Regions from separate parts of the Clostridium celatum genome, predicted to be linked through region 1. Evidence: riboswitches for the same ligand, from Rfam matches in the RefSeq annotation. Region 1 holds a riboswitch; the other holds the start of a gene.

Region 1 (4,198 bases):
AAACAATTGTGGTGCCAAAAAATTTATGATATCATTCTGAAAATAATTAAACAATTTGTTTGTCATAATCCATCAGGTGATATTTCTCAATAATTGCTATTAATTTATCGGCATATATTGGCACTCCACTTTCATCTTTTGCTGTACTATATCCTGCATCTTCTAAAGCTTGTGCTTGCTCTATATAAGTCTTCCCTTCAAATAATCCATTATCTCTATATCTATCACTATCAAATAAAAACCTTCCATGATCCTCTATTGATTCCTCAATAGAATCATATTTTCTAAAGTTTGATATATAACTATCATTATAGTTTTCTTTAGAATTTATAGCAGCTACTGCACCATCCCATCTTGAATCTGCTTTTATTCCAAATAAATTATTGTGACTTACTGCCAATTCTGATTTTCCCCATCCAGACTCTAATATAGCTTGCCCTATTGTTATTGATGGTAAAATTTTATACTCTTTATAATTTTCTATTGCTCCATCTAATATTAAATTTATAAAGCTATTTTCTTCCTCATTTAAATAAGAATTTACATATACTTGTTTTTCAGTATTATCCTCTATATTGCTTTCATTACTTTTATTACTTTCATTATTTTCACTTAATCGTAAGTCCTCATTATTGTATCCAGCATCTATATTATTTGTAAATACTAATCTTTTCAAAAGATTACCACTACTTATTATCAATACAATAACTAAACTTAATATAATTACTGTATTTATTATATTTCCCCTCTTATCTATTGCTTTATAATTATCTACTCCATTGTAAATTAAATTTCCTTTCAATAGTCCCCTCCCAATAAAAATTTATTTAAATAACTTTTCATAATTAAATATATATTTTTCAAGAATATAATATTCTCATCATTATAAAAAAATGGAGCCGACTCTAAATAGCTAGTACTTTGTGAAAAATAAATTATATTAACAAATATTATAAAAGCACACCATAAGAACATTTAATCTTACTGTGTGCTTTTTATTTGGAAAGCTTCAAGACTAATTGGTAAATTATAATTTTGAGGCATACTTATTTTTAATTTATTTGTAATTTACTACTTTTTTCATCTTTGCTTTCATTTTTAATTTTCTTAAAATACTCATTAGTTTCATTTATAACAACATGTCTCAATGCTATTAATCCAACTAAATTGGGTAATGCCATTAACCCATTAACAATATCAGCTATTATAAAAACTAAATCAAGTGATAAAAATGGCCCTATACCAACAAAAGCTATAAATACAATTTTATATAATTTTATTCCTTTTACTCCAGTTAAATATTCAATACATCTCTCTCCATAATAATTCCACCCTATTATAGTTGTGAATGCAAAAAATATTAATCCTATATTAACCACATACTTTCCTAATACAGCAAATGGCAATCCACTTTGGAATGCTAAGGTAGTTATTTCTGCACCTTCTAACCCACTATTAAAACTTCCTGTTAATATAATTGCAAGTCCTGTCATTGTACATATTATTATTGTATCTATAAATGTACCTGTCATAGAAATCAACCCTTGCTTAACTGGAGATTTTGTCTTAGCTGCTGCTGATGCAATAGGTGCACTTCCAAGCCCTGCTTCATTTGAAAAAACACCTCTGCCAACACCTCTTTGAATTGCTATTGCAACTGTTATTCCTGCTGTTCCTCCAAGAGCTGACTTAGGATTAAATGCACTAGTTATAATTAAATTAATAGCATTTGGAATAGCTTTATAGTTAAATATTAAAACCATTAGTGCTCCTAATATATATAATATTGCCATGCTAGGAACTATTTTTTCTGCAACTGATGAAATTCTTTTTATTCCTCCTAAAGTAACTAACGTAACTAACGCTGTAACAATTATTGCAGTAACTACTACTGGAATATTAAAACTTATCTTAGCTGCTGATGAAATAGATTTTACTTGTCCAAATGTTCCTATCCCAAGTAACGCAACAGCAACCCCAAATATAGCAAACATCTTTGCTAAAAATTTATTTCCTACACCCTTTTCTATATAATACATCGGTCCACCTGACATTTGACCATTTTCATCTACTTCTCTATATTTTATAGCTAGTACACCCTCAGCATACTTAGTTGCCATTCCAAAAAAAGCAGCTATCCACATCCAAAATAAGGCCCCTGGCCCACCTGTAGATATAGCAGTTGCAACCCCTACTATATTTCCTGTTCCTATAGTTGCTGATAATGCGGTGCAAAGTGCAGCAAAACTTGATACATCACCTTCTGCTGCTTCATCATCTGCTTCATCATCTTTAGAAAATAAATATTTTAATGCAAGTGGCAATTTAGTAATTTGAAGTAACCCAAGTTTAAAAGTAAAATAAATACCTGTTCCTACTAGTAATATTAGTAAAGGTGCTCCCCATACTATTCCATTAATACTGTTTAATACATTTTCAATTTCTTTAAAAAATTCCATAAAAAAATCCCCCTTAAAAATAAATTTCTAGGAGGAGATTAAAGTTAGTTATAAAAGTAAGGATTATAACTAGTATTTTTAATATAAAAGTTCTTATAGATCTTGTATATTGCTTTATTTAAATAAATAATTAATAACAACTACAAATGCTAATATTTATTATAAATACTTATCATCGTTATAGTTAATAATTATTTATTTAAATTACTAATTTATAATATTCACTTATTACTATACTTTATCCCCTGTCCTTTTACCTGAGAGTTTCAATTTAATTATAAAAATTAAACCTTGCTCCTTCGGTGCTCTCATCTGAGTCTCTCCAGAGGCTCGTCCAGTAACGGTCCTAATACCTGAAAGATTTACTTCTTCGGTGGATTCTAAATCGCTCTCCCATTACCTTCATCCGAACATATTAAATTATATTGGTATTATAATATAGCTTTTCAAAAAAAATCAAGCATTTTTATCTTTTTAATTTCTTAATTTATTTAATGCATTCATATATGCCATTAAACTTGCCTCTATTACATCTGTACTTATTCCCATACCTAATACTTTTTTACCATCTAAGGATAACTTAACTTTAACTTCACCAAGCGCATCTGAACCTGATGTTATAGCTTGTATAGAATAATCCTCTAATACTGGACTAATATCAATTGACCTTTCTATGGCCTTATAAAGGGCACTTACTGGTCCATCACCACAAGCTGCTTCTACTTTTTCAATGTCGTTGTAAAGTATTTTTACTGTAGCTGTTGCTGATATGTTTTTAGCTGTAGAAACATTAAATACTTCAACCTTATAATAATCTTCAATTGAAACTACTCCTTGGTTTATTATTGCTTCTATATCCTTATCAGAAATTTCCTTCTTTCTATCAGCTAAATCCTTAAACTTTTTAAAACCTTCATTTAATTGTTCCTTAGTTAAATTATATCCTAGCTCTATTATCCTATCTTCAAACGCATGTCTACCTGAGTGTTTTCCTAAGACCATATTATTAGTTTTAAATCCTACCGATTCCGGCGTCATTATCTCATAAGTTTCTCTATTTTTTAGCACTCCATCTTGGTGTATTCCTGATTCATGTGCAAAAGCATTTGCTCCTACTATTGCCTTATTAGGTTGTACTGATATCCCTGATAAATGTGCAACAATACTTGAAACTCTATAAATTCTTTCTGTAGATATCCCTGTATCACACTTATATATATCCTTTCTTGTTCTAAGAGCCATTACAATCTCCTCAAGAGCTGCATTGCCTGCTCTTTCTCCTAATCCATTAACTGCACACTCTACTTGTTCTGCCCCATTTTCAATAGCAGCTAATGAATTTGCAACTGCTAATCCTAAATCATTATGACAATGTACACTTATTTTTGCCTTACTTATATTAGGTACATTTTCTTTTATGTCTTTTATTAATTTTCCAAACTCATTTGGAGTTGAATACCCTACTGTATCAGGAATATTAACTACAGTTGCACCAGCATCAATAACATTTTCTAAAACTTTATATAGAAATTCTCTTCTTGTTCTTGACCCATCTTCTGGTGAAAACTCTACATCATCAACTAGTGTTTTAGCATATGATACCATTTCTGTTGCCCTTTTTAGCACTTCTTCTTCACTCATTTTTAATTTATATTTCATATGAACATCAGATGTAGCTAAAAATGTGTGTATTCTTTTTTTAGGAGCATATTTAATTGCTTCATATGCCCTATCTATAT
Region 2 (4,198 bases), on a different contig from region 1:
ATTAACTTTACATTCTTCTCATTAGTTCCATTTGAAGAAATATTTAAAAAGCTTTTGTCTATATTATTTATAGTCTTACTCTCATTAGCTCCTGCTGATATTAATAATGTTCCTCCATTATTTACCCAAGTATTTAAAGCATCATATTGTTCTTTTTTTAAATTTGCCATATTATAATTATTTACTATTATTAAATCTAAACCATCAATATTTAAATAATTATTTCCTATAATATCTGAATTTAAATTAACAGTATTAATTTTTCCAGCTGTTGAATAAGAGGTATTAAAGGATATTTCTCCTAAATAACCTAATGCTGTTGCATCATCAGTTAATAGCCCTGTAAAAACATTTGCATCATTAATTCGCCCTGAAAAAAGTAATAATTCTTTTTCATAAACTACTTTATTATTATTAATTAAACATATAGTTCCTTTAGTTGAATTTTCAATAAACTTTACTGGAATTGATACATTTATATTTTCGCCTGCTTTAGCATTTACTTCTTTAGCATATGCATCATATCCACCTTGTGAATCACTAGCTACTCTTACCTCAATTTCTCCATTAAAATCTTCTGATAAATTCTCTACATTAATACCTATAGGCATATACTTTTGAGCTCTATATTTACCATCAATTCCATAATCTATAGTTACTTTATAATTACTATTCTTTTCATTTGCACTAACCTGTATATTAGGCATTATTAAGTTAAAAATAAAAATTAGTAATATATAGCTAAATATTTTTTTACTTTTTCCTTTTTTCATTAAGCTCCCCCATTTCACACTATTTGTTATTTATATACTTCATATTATATTTTACCCCATTTTTCCTTTATCTTCTTATTTTTTCCTTTAAGATTTTCTTAAAATTTTCTTACAATAAAAAAAAACAAAAAGTGATTATATAACATTTAATTAAGTTACATAATCACTTTTTGTCCAACTTTAACAAATAAATTTATTTTATTATTTATATAATTGCTTTTATCCTATTTTAATATTAGTCTTTTTTTAAATTTATGCACTTATAACCGGTAGGTTAATTTCCTTATGATAGCTTATTACCCTAATAGCTATTATAATTATTAAAGATATGAATTGAGCTGTTTCCAATCCTACCACTGGATAAATAAACCATAATATAGTTACACCTATAACTCCTGCAACACAATAAATATCATTTTTAAATATTTGTGGTTTTCTATTAGTTATAATATCTCTAAGTACTCCACCACCAACTCCAGTTATTCCAGCTACAAATGAAAAAACCATAAAATTATAATTACTTTCTATTGCCTTACTTGCTGCTGATACAAAAAATGCAGCTAATCCTAATGCATCAATAAACATAAATAAATTTTTATACTTAACTTTTCCTTTTAATATTATAGCAAGTAATGCTCCTGCTATAATAAATGGTATAGTTTTATAGCTAGTAAAAAATACCGGTATACCAACATTAGTAACTATATCTCTTAATACTCCTCCACCCATTGCTGTAATTATAGCTATTATATATATTCCAAAAATATCGAACTCTTCTTCTATAGCAACAATAGCTCCTGATACTGCAAAAGCAAAAACACCAATATACTCTAAAATAGCAATGTAGTCCAACTAAAATCCCCCTTAAAAATATAGATTAAGACTAATTATTAAAATAATTGCGCCTCTGTCTTTTTACCTGAAAGATTCTCTTACTACATTTAAGATTGCTTCGTCGGTGTCTTATATGAGCTTTCCAGAGTTTTCTCAAAATTTGGTCCTTTTGCCTGAGAGTTTGCCGCACTTTCCCCTTCGGCTCTGAATTAAAACAGTATCTCCCAAATTTATCAACGAAATACCTTTAAATTATAATAAAATCTTTTTATCAATTCAATATTTTTATATAAAATTTACTTAACTATTCATCACTACATACACATATAGAAGTTTGTAACTCTATATATTCTTCAACACTAAGCTCACTTAAATATTTATCATAATGTTCTTCTGAGCAAAATACTCCTATTTTATTATCTACATAATCCTTATTTAACTCTTTTTTGCAATACATACACTTTTTCATTTTTTATCTCTCCTTATCTTTAATTAAAATACTTTATCAGTTTGTAAATTAATTTGACTAATGTATTCAACTACTTTTAAACTTTATTATCTGCTGAAATCAATAATAAAAACCTATAAAGCAATAATTTTATTTCAAATAAATATGGCAAATGAAGATTTATATTTTCTAAGAAAATTTAATCTTTCATTTGCCATTACTAACATTACTTAAACAGCATTATTAAATTATTTACATTTCAAAACTTATGATTTATGCACAACTAATTTTCTGCTTATCGAGGGTTGCATATGAATCTAATAAGTTAATAATAAAATTTCTTGTATCCGTATCTAAATTTCTTGTACTTGATATGGATTTTACTGCAAACTTCTTAATTAAAAAGCTATATGCTAGCTCTCCTATAAATAATGCTGTGTTTGTCATTCTTGAATCATTTAATAATTCTTTAAACTCTATAGTTGTTCCTTTTATATATTCCTTTGCAATATTATAAACTTCATCAATACTAATTAATTTTAATACTACATCAATATCCTTATTTATTTTACTAACAAATTTATTAATTAAACTTATATAATTTTTCTCATGCTTTTCATTTACAAATTTTAAATTTTTCCCCATAATTAATCACCTCTATGTATACATTATAGAACATAAATTTGTCAATTATGTTACAAAGTGATTAAATTTATCTTAATATTTACTTGCTTTTAATAGCCTATATTTAAGTTAGTTTACTTCTTTATAGATATTCCTCTATAATACTTTGAGTACCTTTATCTTCAAAATTTTTCTTAGCTAATTCTTCATACATTTCTAATACTTTATTAAGTACAGGAAGGCTTTCACCTTTTTCATCCATTACCTCTTTAGCTATTTTCATATCTTTTATAAAATGCTTATTAAAAAATCCTGGTTCATAATCTTTTTCTATCATTTTATAACCATTATTTTGTAGTTGCCAGCTACCAGCTGCACCTTTTGATATAGCATCTAAAACTGTTTTAGGATCAAGTCCTGACTTTTTAGCATAAATTATAGATTCTGCTACTGCAGCTATAGTTCCTGCTATGGCTACTTGATTAGAAGCTTTACAGTTTTGTCCACTACCTGCTTCTCCAAGATAAATTATATTTTTTCCCATGCATTCAAATACATTATACATATATTCAAAATCCTCTTTGTTTCCACCCACCATAATAGATAAAGTAGCATTCTTTGCTCCAATATCTCCGCCTGAAACTGGCGCATCTAAAATATGAAATTTATTTCCCTTTTCATATAATTTCTTTGCTAAAAGTGGTGATGATGTTGTCATATCTACTAAATATGCACCTTCTCTTGCATATTCAAATATTCCTTCTTTCCCTAAATAAACCTCTTCTACATCCTTTGGATAGCCAACAATAGTAAATACTGCATCTGCATCCTTAACACATTCTTTAATACTGTCTTTAACTTCAATACCGTATTCCCTTAAAGGTTCACACTTTGAAAGTGTTCTACTATATACAGATACATTATGTCCACTCTTCTTTAAATTTATTGCCATAGAACTTCCCATAACCCCAGTTCCAATCCAAGCTATATTCATATCTATACCTCCATATTTTTTTCTAATTATAATATACTTATGATATTTTTTCCACTATCCGCCACTCATTTTATACACTTTATTTCATTAATGTTATATAATAGAAATATTGTATACTAAAGGGGGCTTATTTTATGGATTTACAAAGAAGAAAAAATCTTATTTTAAAGGGAAACATTTATAAAGTATTAGTTACACTTGCTATTCCAATTATGGCTAATAATATAATTCAATGTCTTTATAATATGGCAGATGGATTTTGGGTTAGTATGATTGGTTCTGTTGAATTTGCAGCTACATCTTTTGTATGGCCTGTTGATTTTCTATTTATTTCAATAGGTTCAGGAATTTCTATTGCTGGAACTGCTCTTTTATCTATATTAATTGGTGCTAATAAAGCAAAAGAAGGTAAAAAATATTCTGCTCAATTATTTGCAATTTCTCTATTAACTTCTGTAATATTTACTATAATAGGTTTTATTTTAACACCATTATTTGTTAGAGCAATGGGTGCAAGTGGTGACT

Evidence for each region. Region 1 has a riboswitch for glycine ahead of LPC13_RS01675 (alanine/glycine:cation symporter family protein). Riboswitches for the same ligand answer to the same signal wherever they lie in the genome.
Region 2: it holds a riboswitch for glycine, as region 1 does, so the genes downstream of both, LPC13_RS00240 (trimeric intracellular cation channel family protein) here and LPC13_RS01675 (alanine/glycine:cation symporter family protein) in region 1, are expected to answer to the same signal.

Annotation. Positions count from the first base shown of each region.
Region 1 is NZ_JAJKGM010000002.1:98,426-102,623, reverse strand. Features, by position in the region: gene LPC13_RS01680 (glycoside hydrolase family 73 protein) at 47-802, opposite strand; gene LPC13_RS01675 (alanine/glycine:cation symporter family protein) at 1,053-2,459, opposite strand; glycine riboswitch at 2,696-2,790, opposite strand; glycine riboswitch at 2,791-2,865, opposite strand; gene LPC13_RS01670 (2-isopropylmalate synthase) at 2,934-4,198, opposite strand, start outside.
Region 2 is NZ_JAJKGM010000001.1:57,564-61,761, reverse strand. Features, by position in the region: gene LPC13_RS00245 (type 1 glutamine amidotransferase family protein) at 1-773, opposite strand, end outside; gene LPC13_RS00240 (trimeric intracellular cation channel family protein) at 1,026-1,625, opposite strand; glycine riboswitch at 1,679-1,755, opposite strand; glycine riboswitch at 1,759-1,844, opposite strand; gene LPC13_RS00235 (hypothetical protein) at 1,912-2,076, opposite strand; gene LPC13_RS00230 (hypothetical protein) at 2,329-2,700, opposite strand; gene LPC13_RS00225 (NAD(P)-dependent oxidoreductase) at 2,822-3,673, opposite strand; gene LPC13_RS00220 (MATE family efflux transporter) at 3,808-4,198, shown strand, end outside.